One region of the Massilia sp. PWRC2 genome, then DNA from elsewhere that is predicted to be linked to it. Evidence: predicted binding sites of a transcription regulator. Region 1 holds the regulator's gene; the other holds the start of a gene.

Evidence for each region. Region 1 encodes FNR, which switches genes on or off when oxygen is low (the NO sensors DNR and NnrR bind a similar motif). Its sites were predicted from a motif close to TTGATNNNNATCAA; they were not measured.
Region 2: ACP7BZ_RS05040 (glycine-rich domain-containing protein) is a predicted target of FNR. The motif match lies at 4,892-4,905, and genes of this name have one in related genera.

The regions. Positions count from the first base shown of each region.
Region 1 covers NZ_JAFCUW010000004.1:52,270-60,183, reverse strand. The annotation lists gene ACP7BZ_RS09755 (PEP-CTERM sorting domain-containing protein) at 1-341, opposite strand, end outside; gene ACP7BZ_RS09750 (hypothetical protein) at 483-707, opposite strand; gene fnr (fumarate/nitrate reduction transcriptional regulator Fnr) at 1,237-1,995, shown strand; gene ACP7BZ_RS09740 (sulfite exporter TauE/SafE family protein) at 2,039-2,200, opposite strand; gene hemN (oxygen-independent coproporphyrinogen III oxidase) at 2,242-3,681, opposite strand; gene ACP7BZ_RS09730 (Hpt domain-containing response regulator) at 3,802-4,473, opposite strand; gene ACP7BZ_RS09725 (methyl-accepting chemotaxis protein) at 4,785-6,389, opposite strand; gene ACP7BZ_RS09720 (phosphate ABC transporter substrate-binding protein) at 6,477-6,908, opposite strand; gene ACP7BZ_RS09715 (hypothetical protein) at 6,921-7,914, opposite strand, start outside.
Region 2 covers NZ_JAFCUW010000002.1:61,154-69,067, forward strand. The annotation lists gene ACP7BZ_RS05010 (MFS transporter) at 1-175, opposite strand, end outside; gene ACP7BZ_RS05015 (CDP-6-deoxy-delta-3,4-glucoseen reductase) at 260-1,291, opposite strand; gene ACP7BZ_RS05020 (NAD-dependent epimerase/dehydratase family protein) at 1,304-2,218, shown strand; gene ACP7BZ_RS05025 (hypothetical protein) at 2,227-2,478, opposite strand; gene ACP7BZ_RS05030 (hypothetical protein) at 2,738-2,995, shown strand; gene ACP7BZ_RS05035 (glycine-rich domain-containing protein) at 3,007-3,537, opposite strand; gene ACP7BZ_RS05040 (glycine-rich domain-containing protein) at 3,882-4,703, opposite strand; gene ACP7BZ_RS05045 (CHASE domain-containing protein) at 5,035-6,888, opposite strand; gene ACP7BZ_RS05050 (glutamine--tRNA ligase/YqeY domain fusion protein) at 7,056-7,914, opposite strand, start outside.

The DNA of each region.
Region 1 (7,914 bases):
CGCCGTTTCCCTGCTGCGCCGAATGCCAGCGCCGCCGCCAGCATCAGCGGCACGCTGGCCGGTTCCGGCACATCGCCAGTGCCACCGGCACGCGCCAGGATGACGTCATCGATGTCGATGTCGAGCAGGCGCTGGTCGCCCCCGCTCAGAACGAGCAGGCTGACGGGGTCGAGCGCGCTGCCATCGTCGGTCATGAAGCCGAGGAAGAAGGCGTAACTGCCAGCACCATCGCTGACATCGGCCACAGCGCGGTTGCTGACGCGGAACGCACCACTGCTGAGCGCGATGTCGCCGCCATCGACGTCGCGCGTGCCGATCACGTACAGGCCGAACGCCTGCACGGCGCCGCTAAAGCTGAAGGTCAGGGCATCGCCCGCCTCGAGCGAAGCGGCGTTATTGTCGAGGCCCAGATAGTTGCGGCCGGAGCTGGTCCAGAACTGGTCGTCGAGCGCCGGCCGCGCGCTGCCGGCGGAGGGGCCCGACTACACCATGCCAAAACCGCTGCCGGCCGGGCCGCCGCCGGCATTGAAGGCAGTGCCCGCTGGTACCGCTTCGAAATCGGTGGTGCTCGCTTGCCAGCCGGCGATGGCGGCCTGAAATGCCGCCTTGCTCTGGTAAGCGAGCACGCCCGCGTAGGCCTGGCCACTGACCGCCAACAGCAGGCCGACCACGGCCCTGAACGAATAATTGAAAAGCGAAGACGTCATCCAGTACTCCTTGTATGGGTGGGGTGATGGGCGGGTATGCGCCTGCGTCGTTCGAGGACCTGCTGCACCGGTCGCCTGCACAAAAACACGCAGCAGGATTCATGCCATGCGCGGCGCGGGGCGCTCAATCTTTTTATAATCAAGGCACTGGACCAGGGCGGCGACGGCGCCATGGGGGCCGGGTAGCGCCGCCAGCAGCGCTGTCAGTTTTTCCGACAATTAGCCTGGATACAGGGATGCACGGCGATTAGCCGATGTCGCCCCCGGTGTTTTTGATGTACATCAAAAGTAAACCTGTGATCCAGCGGCGCAAACGTGTGCGACTCGACGGCTGTCAAGGCCGGCGTTATCATAGACGCATGCTGTTAGCCGCTTGTAGAGCCGGCGCCGGCCTGTGCTGCTGTTCTGTGCTGCCATTCTGTGCTGCAGTGCTGTCCTGCCGCGTTGCCCTGCTGCGTACATGAATGCCCGCCGGGCGTGCATCCCTTTCATACCGCCCTACAGTACGATTTTCTTGTAAAGAGCCGCCATGCGCCTTCCGCTTTCCGCCGCCGCCGTCACTGTCCACGCCATCAAGGCGGGATGCGCCGGCTGCAGCATGCACCAGTTGTGCTTGCCAATGGGCCTGGACGACGACGACATCGAACGCCTCGACCAGGTCATCGGCCGCCGCCGCCGGGTGGCGCGCGACGAACGCCTGTACCAGCGCGGCGAGCCGTTTCGCCATCTGTATGCGATCCGCTTCGGCCACTTCAAAACCTGCTACGTGGACGTCAGCGGCGACGAACAGATCACCGGCTTTCAAATGGCTGGTGAACTGCTGGGCATGGACGCCATCAGCGAAGAGCGCTACCAGTGCGACGCCGTCGCGCTCGACGATTGCGAAGTGTGCGAAATCCCCTTCCCCGCGCTCGAAAGCCTGTTTGGCGAAGTACCCAATCTGCTGCGCCACTTCCACCGCATCATGAGCCAGGAAATCACGCGCGAACAAAATGTCATGCTTTTACTGGGCAACATGCGGGCCGAACAGCGGTTTTCGGTTTTCCTGGTCAACCTGGCCACGCGCTATGCGGCGCGCGGTTATTCGTCCACCGAGTTTGATCTGCGTATGTCGCGTGAAGACATCGGCAACTACTTGGGCTTGACCATCGAGAGCATCAGCCGCCTGCTGGCCCGTTTTAAAAAGTTGGGCCTGCTGGCGGTCGACAAGCGCGGCATCACCCTGCTCGACCCGGCGCGCCTGAAGGCGATGGCGGCCGGCACCACGGCTTGCAGTCCGCTGGCCTGAGCGCGCCGCAGGTGCGCGGTGTCAGCGCCGGCAACGGCGCCCATCAAACGCAGGCCGTTGTCGCCGCCGCTGCGCGCTTGAGCGGCACGCCAAGCGGCCGCCCGGGCGCCATCGAAAAAGCGCCGACGATGCCGCCGCACATGCCGGCACAGTGCACGCTGACGGTCAGCCCGATCAGCAGCATGGCCAGCAATGGCGCCAGCACCGGCGGCAGAAAAGACCGCAGCGCGGCGGCGTCGATACCGGCTAGACGGTGCTGGAAAAGCGCGGCACCAGCGTCGCCGCCGGAGCTGCCGGTGATCCCGGTAATACCAAATAACGATCGAACACCATGCAGATATTGCGGATCACCAGCCGTCCCTTCGGACTGACGCTGAGCCACTCGGGGCCGACGCTGACCAGACCATCTTGCTGCAGCAGGTGCAGCTGTGCCAGCTCGCTGGCAAAATAATCGCCGAAGGTGATCGGAAAGGCTTGTTCGACTGCCTCGATCGACAGCTCGAACTGGCACATCAGCATCCCGATGATGGAGCGGCGCAGGGCGTCGTCCATCGAGAGGGTGATGCCGCGCTCGATCGGCAGCTCGTTGCGGTCGAGCCGTTCGTAATAGGCCTCGAGCGTCTTCACATTCTGGCTGTAGCTCATGCCCACCGCACCGATGGCCGACACCCCGCAGGCGACGATATCGGCATCGGCGTGCGTCGAATAGCCCTGAAAATTGCGGTGCAGGCGGCCCTGCCGCTGGGCCACCGCCAGCTCGTCGTCGGGACGGGCGAAATGGTCCATGCCGATGTATACATAGCCGGCTGCGCCCAGCCGGTCGATCGCCAGGCCCAGCATGGCGAGCCTGGTGTCGGCGTCTGGCAGGCGCGCCGTATCGATGCGGCGCTGCGGCTTGAACAGGTGCGGCAGATGGGCGTAGTGATACAGGGCGATGCGGTCGGGCGATGCCGTGATCACCCGCTCGAGCGTGTGCGCCATGGTCGCCGCATTCTGTTCGGGCAGGCCGTAGATCAGATCGATGTTCACCGAGCGGAAGCCGTGCTGGCGGGCGGCGTCGAGAATGGCCTGGGTCTGCGCCTGCGGCTGCACGCGGTTGACGGCGCGCTGTACCGCTTCGTCGTAATCCTGCACACCCAGGCTGATGCGGTTGAAACCCTGCTGGCGCAGGCGGCCGATGCGCTCGGGCGTCACGCTGCGCGGATCGACTTCGATGCCATACTCACCGGCGGCGTCGCTGGCGAAGGTGAAGTGGCGGTGCAGGTGCGCCATCAGCTCGTCGATCTGGGCGTCGCTCAGGTAAGTGGGGGTGCCGCCGCCCAGGTGCAGCTGGCGCACCTCGTTCATGCCGGAAAACAGCGCGGCCTGCATGGCGATCTCGCGTTTCAGGTAAGCGAGGTAATGGGCTGCCTTTTCGGTGCGGCGGGTGACGATCTTGTTGCAGGCGCAGTAGTAGCAGACCGATGCGCAAAACGGGATGTGCAGATAGAGCGACAGCGGCTTGCCGGCGCCACGCGTACGCCGCGCCGCCACCGCCGCCAGATAATCGCGGTAGCCAAATTGCGAGCTGAAACGGTCGGCCGTGGGGTAAGACGTGTAGCGCGGTCCGGCACGGCGCAAGTTGCGCAACAGGTCGGCATCGAAACGGACTGGCGCCTGCTCGGCTGAAAGGGTGAGGTGGGACATGCGCGCTTTTCGGAATGTGGACTGCTCGAAACTGAACGGTGTCCTTGATAAGCGTCAGTGTAAAAAGCGGGCGCGCTAAAATCCTTGACTTACATCAAATACAAAGGGGCGACGGCCGTCTCAAGGGGCCAGGCCAATGCGCTCGGCCAGCCGGTTCAGCGCGGCCTGCGCCAGCGCGTGTTCGCCCTTGCTGATGGCGGCATCGAGGCGGGCCGCCAGCTCGCCTTCGGCGCCGTGGTCAAACGAGGCCCCCGCCCCTTTGACAAAATGGGCAATTCTCGACACCGCGCGCCATTCGTGGCGGGCCGCCAGCGCCTGCATCTGCTGGACCTGCACCGGCAGCCGGGCGGCAAACAGCGCGCACAGCACCGCCATGTCGAGCAGCACCGGCGGCGCGCCGGCAGTCGCACTGGCGACGCCGCCCGGCGCCAGCAGGCTGCCCAACTGGCTCGCCAGCGCGCCACTGTCGAGCGGTTTGATCAGGCAGTGGCTAAATCCGCGCGCCAGATAGTGGCGCTGCTCGGCCGCCACCAGGGCCGCCGTCAGCGCCACGATGGGCCGCGCGTAGCCGGCCGCGCGCAGTGTCGCGCTGGCGTCGATACCGTCCAAAAAGGGGATGGTCAAGTCGATCAGCAGCAGCTCGAAGTGGCCAGTCAAGGCCAGCGCCACCGCACTGGCAGCGTCGTTGGTATTCGACACCTCGAGGCCCAGCTCGGTGAGCATGGCGCTGGTCAGGCGCCGGTGCCGTGCCTGGCTGTCGAGCAGCAAGACCTTGCCACGCAGGGCGGCCATCAGCGCGCCCCCGTCAGGCCAGCCGAGAAAGCGCGATAAGCCCGATAAGCCCGACAGGCCCGACAGGCTGGCCAACCAGGGGCGGCTTGACGGCCGCGCCAGAAACTCGCAATGAGCATGAAAGACACCGGTGACCGCCAATCCTGTAGCTGGGATAATGATTGCAAACCCGTCAATGCGGGTAAAAAGTCCGGCATCGCTGCCTCCCTGCCGCGCCCTTCGTGGCTAAGGCATGAGAGTGTACTGCGCACAGTTTTGCCTGACAATGCGTGATGGCCTGCTGATGCAGGTAGACAACAATCGGCGCTTGATCAAGCGGCCTGGTCGACCAGACGAAGCGCCGGTCTGGCCGCCGCCACCGCGCTGGCACTGCCCGCTTTGGCGGCGCCCCCGCCGCTGCCGGCGGGCAGCTTGAAGACGCCGACCGCTTCACTCATCTGCTGGGCCTGCTCCTGCAAGGAGTCGGCGGCAGCGGCCGCCTGCTCCGTCATCGCCGCATTTTGCTGGGTGCTCTCGTCCATCTCGGCGACACTGTGGCTGAGGTTTTCCAGGCCCTTGCTCTGCTCCTGGCTGGAGGCACTGATTTCACCGATCAGCTTGCTGACATGCTCGACCGAGGTAACGATTTCCGTCATCGTCGTGCCGGCATCTTCGACCAGCCGCGAGCCGGTGCTCACCTTGGTGGCGGAGTCATCGATGAGCTGCTTGATTTCCTTGGCGGCGCTGGCGCTGCGGTGCGCCAGACTGCGCACTTCGCTGGCGACCACGGCGAAGCCACGGCCCTGCTCGCCGGCACGCGCCGCTTCGACGGCGGCATTCAGGGCAAGGATGTTGGTCTGGAAGGCAATCGAGTCGATCACGCCGATGATGTCGGAGATCTTGCGCGCCGAGGCATTGATGTCATTCATGGTGTCGACCACCTGGGCCACCACCCGCCCGCCCTTGGCGGCCACGCCGGAGGCGGCGTCGGCCAGTTCGTTGGCATGGCGCGCACTTTCCGCATTGTGCTGGACGGTGGCGGTCAGGTCGCCCATCGAACGGGCGGCGCGGCCGATGTTGCCGGCCTGCGTCTCGGTGCGCGCCGACAGATTGGCGTTGCCGCTGGCGATCTCGGCGGAGGCGACGCGGATTTCCGCCGCCGCGCCCTGGATGCCGCCAACGATGCCTTCGAGCCGCGCGCGCATTTCAGCCAGCGCACCGAGCAGGCTGGCGCCATAACGGGGATCGAATTCGATGCTGATCGACAGGTCGCCGGCCGCCACCGTTTGCGCAATCTTGCGCGCATATTCGGGCTCACCGCCCAGCTGGCTCCAGATGGCGCGGATGACGAACCAGGCGACCAGCACCAGTGAACAGATGACCAGCGCCGCCACCGCAATACTGATGGTGAGCACCAGCTGGACGCGCGAGGTGCTGTAGGCGACGCCGTTTTTAAATTGTTTATTGGCAGCGACCACGGTTTTTTCCAGGTCGCCGCTTATGGCGGCCAACGATGCCTGCATCTTGGCGATGGCGCTGGGGACATCGCCCTTGTCGACCTCGAGCATGATGCGGGCAGCGGCCGCGCCATCGGTGTAGTAGGCGTTAAATTCGGTAAGAATGCGCTCGCTGTTGGCCTTTTGCCCGGCGATGGCGCCGTACTGGGTAATCTTGGTGCGAATCTTGTTGGCCGATTCGGCGATGGTGTCGAGCCGTTTTTTGTCGCCTTCGAGCACCGCCCCCTTGAGCTCGTCCGCCAGCGCCTGCACATCGCCGCGCAGCATGCCCGACTGGCTCAGCACGGGATAATCGACGGCGCCGGTGGCCTCGATGGCCTCAAGCGCGATGGTCGAATAGTATGACGAGACGGCCAGCCCCAATCCGAATATGGCAGCGGAAATAATGGGCAGCGACCAGATTCTGTTCTTGATGTTCATTGCGATGTCCTGGCTGATGATTGCATACGGGGGCACGCAACAACGCAGCGCCGCAGCGGCCTGGCTGCGCGCCCCCGGCGTGGTACTTTATTTGAGACTCAGTACCGGCTTGACGCTGCCGTCAAGGGCGCCCTTGTCGATATAACCGATCATGTTGGGGTTGCTGGCAACGAGCGTCTTGACGGCCGCGCTGTCGCCCACTTCCTTCGGCGGCTGGCCCTTGCCGCTGAAAATCTGCTTGGACCAGTAGGCTTTTACCTGCGCCGCCGTCTTGCCCGTCGACTTGGAATAAAAGTCGTCGCGCAGGGCGCCGTCAGCCTGATCGACCGGCACCGCCTGGCCACCACCAGGCAGGACATTCGATTTGCCGAGAAAAATGTCGGCAACCTGGTCGGCGGTGAGCGCGCTGGCGCCCGACTTGGCGGACACCACCACCACCGTTTCGGCGAAAGCGGCGCTGCCGGCAGCCATCATAGCGAGCGCCAGCAAAGAAGAACGCATCAGCGTGTTGTTTTTCATGAGAGCAATCCTTTAAAAGACGAAGTCGATGGTGCCGGACAAAATCTTGGCACTGCTGCCCGCCATGCCCGGCTTGGAGTTGGTGAAAAAGCCGTTGCTGCCTGGTTCCAGCTGCACCTTGTCGAGCTGCACCTTGAGCGCAAAGTTCTTGCGGAAGTCCCAGCGCAGGCCGCCCGAGACGGTGTGCTGGGCGCGTAGGGCCAAATTGATCTGGCCGTCATCGATATCGACCTTCGAATAGGTGATGTAGGGCGTAAATTTGTTGAAGCGGTAGCCGCCAGTCACATAGCCGGCCTTTTGTGCGCGCTGGACGGTGCCGAAATCGGACTTGGTCAGTTCGCCCAGCACGAACCAGTTGCCTGGATCGTAGGTGGCGCCAAGGTTGTAGACATTTGCTGGCGAATAAATAAACGTGCCGGCGGCGCCGTTGAGACGGAAGTCAATCTTGGTCAGCGCCGCGCGCAGCGTCAATGCACCCATCTCGGCGCTGTCGGCGATGCCCTTGATTTTCTCCGCGCGCACGCCGTTGGAAACGGCGCCGGTGGAGCTGACCGAAGCGACTTCCATCTTGCCGTACCAGACCTGGGTCGTATTCGTGACAGGGCCAAAAGTATGGCGGTAAGCGCCGTCAATGCCGTCCGAATTGGTGGTCGAGCGCAGGCTGTAAGTCTCGATCGGCGGGCGCACCCACGGATTGGCGTAACCGACCAGGCGGGTTTCCGAGTTCATGAAGGTGGCCATGGCGACGCGGCCAACGCGCACGCTCAGTTCCGGCGTGATCGCATACTTGATGTTGGCCCACTCGACGCGCGGCAGATAGCCTGAATTGACGCGCTCGCGCGAGACCACTTGCAGCACTGCGCTCCACTGGTCAGTGATCTTGGCATCGACCTGCATGGCAAGCTTGCTGTCGACGGTAAACGACGAGCGGTTGGTGTAGCCCGCGCCATTCGGCTGAAACACATCGGCGACATAGTCGCCCGTGTTGACCGAGTTGTGCACCATG
Region 2 (7,914 bases), on a different contig from region 1:
TCAAGCCCAGATCGTACAGGCTGCCAGTGATGTCATACACCTGCCAGCCGATGGCCACACTTTGCATTTGCACGGCCAGCGTGCCCAGCACGCGCGACGATATATAAAAGGCGAAGTTACCATTGCGCAGGACGGCAAAGCGGCTGGCGGAGTCCGCCGTGGAATGTTCGGGCATGCTGGCTTTCGGAAAAGATTGCAGCACGGAATTATGCCCGAACTGGCCGCCCTCTGCAGCCGGCGGCAACCGTTGGACGGCGTGTCAGGACGCCGCCAGGTCCGCTTCACTGGTAAATGCATCGGCAAAAAACTGCTCGGCTGGCAAGCCACGGTGACCGATAAAATCGCGCTGCGCCGCTTCCACCATGACGGGGGCGCCGCAGGCATACACCTGGTAGCCCGACAGGTCGGCCAGGTCGTCCATGACGGCGGCGTGGACGAAACCGCGGCGGCCGCTCCAGTGGTCTTCGGGCAGCGGCTCGGATACCACCGGCACATAGGTAAAGCGCGGCAGAATTTGCGCCCACTGCTCGCACAGGGCATGCATGTACAGGTCGTGCGGCCGGCGGCCACCCCAGTAGAGGTGGACGGGGCGGGTCGATTTCAGGTGGATCAGGTGTTCAATGAGTGCCTTGACCGGCGCGAAGCCGGTGCCGGAGGCCAGCAGCACGATGGGCGCAGCGGCTTCTTCGCGCAAATAGAAGGTGCCCAGCGGTCCTTCGAAACGGACGATGTCGCGCTCTTTCATGGTCGAGAACACCTGGTCCGTAAACAAGCCGCCAGCCAAGTGGCGGATATGCAGGGTCAGCGGTGAGTCCAGGCTCGACGGTGCATTGGCGATGCTGTACGCGCGCCGCTTGCCATCCCTGAGCATGAATTCGATGTACTGGCCGGCGCGGTAGGCGAGCGCTTCGTTGGCTGGCAGTTGCAGGCTGATGACCATCACATCGGGCGCCAGCCGTTCCAGTTTGCTGACGCGGGCCGGCATCTTGCGCACCGGGTAATCGCTGCTGCCGGCCACTTCGCGCGCTGCAATGACCAGGTCAGCGTCGGTGGTGGCGCAGCAAAACAGGGCGAAGCCGGCGGCCGCTTCGTCGGCCGACAGTGCGCGCTGCTGGTGCGCACCGTGGCTGACGGTGCCAGCGATGACCTTGCCCTTGCAGGAACCGCAGGCGCCATTCTTGCAGCCGTAGGGCAAGCCGACGCCGGCACGGATTGCCGCGCCCAGCACGGTTTCGCCGGCCTCGCAGGCAAATTGGTGGCCGCTAGGCTCAACAGTGATCTGGAACGTCATACAATCTCCAACATGAAACAATTTATCAAACAAAAAAACCAGCAAACATTCAAGCGGCCCCGCTTGCTCATCATCGGTTGCGGCGATGTCGGCCTGCGCCTGTTGCCGCTGGTACGCGAACGCTTTCGCGTGTTTGCCGTCACCAGCAGCGTGGAACGCTGCGCGCCATTGCGCGCCGCCGGCGCCGTGCCGATCGTGGCCAATCTCGACGACCGTGCCAGCCTGGCCCGCCTGAAAGGGCTGGCGCCGTATATCGTGCATCTGGCGCCGCCGCAAGGGCAGGGCGCACGCGACCAGCGCAGCCGCAATCTCGCCGCCATTTTACCCGACGGCGCGCGCCTCGTTTATGTCAGCACCACCGGCGTGTATGGCGATTGCCAGGGGCAGCGCATCGATGAAACGCGGTCGCTGGCACCGCGCAATGCGCGCGCCATTCGCCGCGTCGATGCCGAGCGCGTGTTGCGCCACTGGGCCCGGCGCAGCGGCAGCGCGCTCGCCATCGTGCGCGCGCCCGGCATTTATGCGCGCGAACGCTTGCCGCTCGAACGCTTGCGACTGGGCACCCCGGCGCTGCGCGCGGCCGACGATGTGTACACCAACCATATCCATGCGGACGACCTGGCGCAGATCGTCGCCCGCGCGCTGCAGCGGGGCTTGCCGGGGCGTGTCTATAACGCCGTCGACGATAGCGACATGCAGATGGCGGCGTATTTCGATGCGGTCGCCGATGCGTTCGCACTGGCGCGGCCGCCGCGGCTGGCGCGTGCCGCGCTGGCGCAACAGGTGTCGCCGCAACTGATGAGTTTCATGAGCGAGTCGCGGCGCATCGATAACCGCCGCATCGGCCAGGAACTGGGGGTGAGGCTGGCGTATCCGCAGATCGTGCCGGCACTGACGGCGATGGCTGCAAGCGGCCCGGCCCGCTAACTGCGCGCTTACTTCTTTTGCTGGGCGCGGCGCTGCTGCTGCTTTTGCTGGGTTAATACCTTGTGCTGGCGCTGTTCGTACAGGGCCTTGGCATCGTCCTTGGCGCGCTCGAGCGTGCGCATGGCCTCGTGGTCATCGTGGGCGACAAAATAATCGGCATCCTGGGCGTCGACCACCAGCTTGATGGCGGCGGCATCGTCGAGTTCGTATATTTCGGTCAGCAGGGTGGTGACCTCGTCGAGGAATTCTTCGTATGTCATGGGGCGCCTTTTAGTGTGGGAGAGAAAACCCGGTGCGCGCCATTTTAACCGCAAGCGGCCGACCGCGCCGGCCAGCAATTGCCATTCGGAAATCCTAAATGCAAGCTGGGTCTTGCCAATAAGCTTCGCTTAAGTAATCGGCATTCGTGCGGTGTATGCTGGTTTTGTCTGCTGAGGCCAGCGCTACCCTGCAGTAGACACCCCCGTTTAATATGGCGCCGCTTGATCGGGCGCCAGCGATCACGAAAGGATGACGAGTATGAACAAGCAAGTTGCGAACATGGCCGTGTACAACCCGGCCAAGGTGCTCGATGCGATTATCGCCAAGCTCAAGTTAAAAAACGACGCCGCGCTGTCGCGCGTGCTGGAAGTGGCACCACCGGTGATCAGCAAAATCCGTCACCGCAGCCTGCCGATCGGCGCGACTATTTTGCTGCGCATGCATGAAGCGAGCGCCATCAGCATCCGCGAGCTGCGTGCACTGATGGCCAGTCCGATGGAGCCGTCGCCAGCCTGAGCGGCGCCGCCTTAACTGACGGCGGCGGCCATACTGCGGCGCGCCGCGGCGGCGCAGTATGCTACCGGCCGGGCCGGGCTGGCGCAGTAGGCTGCTGGTCTGGCCGGGCTGGCACAATAGCCTGCGCTGCTGGCGTCGCTGGCGGCGTCGGCCAGGGCGGCGGCGCGGGCAGGACTTGGCATCCTGTCGCGGGCACAATACGCCGCGGCGCCGCGCGCCGGTGCCAGGCGGCCGCCGGCGCCATCGTCGAACTCGACCTCCGGCTGGTGGTGCAGGAAATAGCCGAAGATGCGCGCGCAGTCGTCTGCATACTTCTTGGTGTCGAGAATGTGGAAGTGCCAGAAGTAATCGACATCGGCGCTGGGCACCGCCGCTTTCTGCGGCAACAATTTGGCAAACATCAAGAACTCCCGATAAGCGCTTTCGGCCGCCCGCGTGCGCGCCTCACTCCAGCCCAGTCCGGCATGGGGGTGCATCAGTCGCGTGCGTATGGTCGACAGATCAAGTGTTGCGATAGGGGCGATGGTTGCATCGATCTTCATCGTTTTCTCCTTGGATGGAAAAGCTGGTGGGTATGTGTGGAAAATCCGTCAAGTCTTGCGCTAGCCGAAATTGTTAGCCGGTTCAGAGTGACGCAAATCAAACTATCTTCCAGTTTGTTCCCGTAACATTGATTTTGATCAATGGTCGAATCATCCCGTGTCAAACTCAGCCGGATGCCGCAGCGCCAGCATGAAAACGCCATGGTTTTATTCGGCGCAATGTTGTTTTTATCGCGTGCGGGGCAGCACAGGGACGGGCAGTGCGGGGAGGATGGTGCGGCGCTGACCGCGGAGCAATCGCGGCGGTGCGCAGGGCGCCGGTGGGGCCGGCGCCCTTGTTACGTTCAAGCGGCCAGCAGTGTTACCTGGTTGGCTGCTGACAGCCAGGCGCTTTGCCTGAAATCGGGGCTGTGCGATTGCCAGGCAGTTTGCTGCGGGCGGGTGGCGGCTGGTGCCGAGCAGTACGCGGTTTGCAATGCGTGACCCGTTGCCGAGCAATACGCGGTCATTGGTGATTGGCCCACTACGGAGCAATACGCAATCTGCTTCGACTGCACCATTGCCGAGCAATACGCCGTGTGCTGTTTTCCGGTCACCGAGCAATAGGCCGTTTGCTGCTGGTCCAATTTCGAGCAATACGCCGTTTGCCGCTTGCCCAATTTCGAGCAGTACGCCGTTTGCTGCTTGCCGGTGACCGAGCAATACGCCGTTTGCTGCTGCTGGCCCGGTGCCGAGCAGTATGCCGTCGGTTGCACTTGCTTCAGCGCGTCGTCGGTGCTGGCGCCGACCAGGCACGGTTCGCCAAACGTGGCCTGATACAGTGCATGCATGCACGTACCGAACGCCTGGTGATCGGCGCCATCATCTGCGCCCAGACCGACGTAAGGATGGTGGTGAATGAAGCGGCCAAACACCTGCTGGCAATCGGCAGCGTACTTGCGGGTGTCGAGGATGTGATAGTGCCAGAAGATATCGACATCGAGCAGCGGCGCGAAATCTTCGTGCGGATACATTTGCAGCAGGCACAGGAAGCGGCGGTATTCCACTTCGACGGCGTCGGCGTGTTCTAGCGTCCAGCCCTCGCCCGACTCCCGGTGCATCAGTTTGAGCTTGATGGGTGTGAGGTCGAGTTCAGCGCATGTGCGCATTGCAGTGGTCGAGTCCATGTCGTCATCCTTCTGGTTGGCAATCGTATTTGTCGGTGAATTCCTGGCAGTGTCGGTGCGGCGGCTGGGACGATTACTTGCCTTCCTACCCTTCACGCTGCGACGCGTCACCACTTGGTCAGTCCCTGCTGTGGCGCCGTGTGCGCTTGGCAGTGAAGGCATTGTTGCTCACGGGAAGTTGTCCCGGCTTGAGCTTCATCAATGAATTTTGGGAAGTATTCCGATTGCGACGGAATGGTCCTATGTCGCGTTGCTGACTAGCGCGCTGGTCGTGTTGACCCTGCGCCGCCGGCAAACGAAGGCGGAAGGCATGCCTTAACCCCGCGGAAACTTAGACGAGCGCCAGTTGCGCCGTCTCTTCGTCGACGAAATGCAGGCCGGCGACGTCGGAATCGGCATTGACTGGCACCGAGATATGCACCGTGGTGCCGCCGCCCGGTGTGCTGACGAGGCGGAATACACCGTTGAGGATATTCATGCGCTCTTCGATGCCGACCAGGCCGAACGAGCTCTGTTTGCCGCGCGCGCCCTGTTGCAGGCCGACCCCGTTGTCGCTGACGGTCATGGAAATCCAGCCGCCGTCCACCCGCAGCTCCACCTTGACCCGGGTCGCCCTGGCATGGCGCGAAATATTACTGAGCGACTCTTGCAGGATGCGGAACAGGGCAGTGGCGCACTGGTCGCTGACCTTGATTTCGCCATGCGGCTCGATCAGCTGGCACTCAATCCCGGCGCGGCGCCGGAATTCGTTGATTTGCCAGTCGACAGCGGCATTGAGACCCAGGTCGAGGACGGTCGGCCGCAAGTCATTGATGATCTGGCGCACGCTGCGGATGGTGGCGTCGATCTGGTGCAGGGTCATTTGCGCGCGCGCATGCAGGCGCGGCTGGCGCCCGCTGGTGCGCACCGACAGCATGTCAGCCTCGATGCGCAAGGCCAGCAGGTTTTGGCCCAGATCGTCGTGGATCTCGCGGGCAATTCTCTTGCGCTCGTCTTCGCGGATGTTGTTGGCGTGCGCCGCCAGGCGCCGCAGGTTTTCGTTCGACCATTGCAGTTTTGCCTCGCTGGCGCGCAATTCTTTGGTCATGTTCTGGGCCAGCGCGATGGCGTGGCGGCGCGAGGACGAAAAGGTGCAAAACACCACGTACAGCAGGCCGGAGCTGCAGGCCCCCAGCAGCATGGCCACCCACGGCAGCCACAGATCGAAGTTGCTCATCAGGCGGCGCTTCTCCACGCTGATCTGCGCTTGCCAGCGGCGCTTGCCGAAATTCATTTCCAAGGTCTCGATGAAGGTGTCGCTGCGGGCCACCAGTGGCGTCTGCGGCACGCCAGGGCGGACCGCACTGTCGAACAACTGGCGCTGTTTGCCGTCGTCGTTGCGGCTGCCGCGGTCGTTGGTGATGTCGGTGATGACCATGCGCACGTCGCGCGCCGGTAACTGTTCGATGATGCCCACCACCAGTTTTTTGACCGAAAAGCCGATGCCGACCGAACCGAGGTAATAGGCGCGCCGGCTGGCAACGCTGTTGTCAGGCAAGTCTCTGCGGTAAATGGGCAGGCGCAGCGCCAGCCCCACCTTGAAGGGGCCGGACAGGGGGGCGATGGGGATGCCCGAGGCCGACAGTTCGCCCGTATCGCGCGCCAGTTCCAGCGCTTGCGCATTGCCGCGCGCTGAAATGTCCCAGCCGAAGCGGCGCGACGCGGCGGAAATCGGCTCGATATAGGTCAGCGCCGTGTAGTACGGCCGCCGGCCGGACGGGGTGATGTCAAAGCGCGGATAGCCTGCCGCTGAATTGGCCACTTCCCGGTTCATTTGCGCTTCGAAGCGCTCGCGTTCGGCGCCATCGATATAGCGGGCAAAGTTGATGGTCTCGATGCCGGGGAATTCGCGCTCGAGCTGAAGGCCTTCGACGTAGCGGTGGAACTGCTCGCGGGTCAGACCGTCGGACGTGGCGAACAGGCTGGCGCTGCCACGCAGCACGTCGGCGTAACTCTTGATGCGGGCGTCGAGTGTTGCCTTGACGCCACGCGACATGTTGGCAAAGCGCTGCTGGGCATCGCCCTCGATGCGGCCGGCAGTCATCGAATAAAACATCGTGCCCACCACCGTCGACAGCAGCAGCCCACCGGCAAGGGCACGCTCGCTGCCGAAGGAACGTGGCAAATAGCTGAGCAAAGGTCGCATGAGGCACCCTGCAGACGTGGTTGAACGGATGCTGTGCTACCAACATACGCGCCGGCCGGCAAGACCGAACCTAGCAGTTCTGCTAGTGAAGCGGGAGCGTCGATCACCCATGCAAAACGCCGGCAGCGCCGGCGTTTAATGCAACATTCGCTGAGCGCCACCCGGGCTTATTTTTGCTTGACCGCCCAGCCATCCTTCAAGGTCGTGATGCGGTTGAACACCGGCTTGCCCGGCGCGCTGTCGACGCGGTCGGCGACAAAATAACCGTGGCGCTCGAACTGGAAGCGCTGATCGGCCTTCGCCTCGCGCATGCCTGGCTCGAGGTAGGCGGTGATCACTTCGAGCGCTTGCGGGTTGAGGGCGGCGATGAAGTCCTTGCCGCCAGCATCGGGCTGGGCTTCGACGAACAGGCGGTCATACAGGCGCACCTCCGCTTCGACGGCGGTGGCGGCGCTGACCCAGTGGATATTGCCCTTGACCTTGTAGGTGTCGGAGCCGGGCGTGCCCGATTTGCTGTCCTCAAAATAGCGCACGTGGACGGCGCTGACGTTGCCGTCGGCATCCTTGTCGACGCCGACGCACTCGGTGACATAGCCGTGGCGCAGCCGGACCCGGCTGCCAGGGGCGTCGCCGATCGGTGGGAAGTAACGGAAATAACCCTTGGTCGGCACTGCCATAAAATCTTCCTGCTCGATCCACAGTTCGCGCGTGATGGGGAAATGGCGCACGCCCCGTTCCGGGAAATGGGGGTGCACGGGCGAGCTGCAGTCTTCCGAATGGTTTTCCGGGAAATTGTCGATGATCAGTTTTAATGGACGCAGCACGGCAGTGGCGCGCGGCGCCTTCGGATCGAGGTCGTCGCGCAGCGCCCCTTCGAGGGTGCTCATATCGATCCAGCCATCGGCCTTCGATACGCCAATGCGCTCGCAAAACAGCTGGATCGCCTCGGGCGTGTAACCGCGCCGGCGCAGGCCGACGATGGTCGGCATGCGCGGGTCGTCCCAGCCGCTGACGATCTGTTCGTCG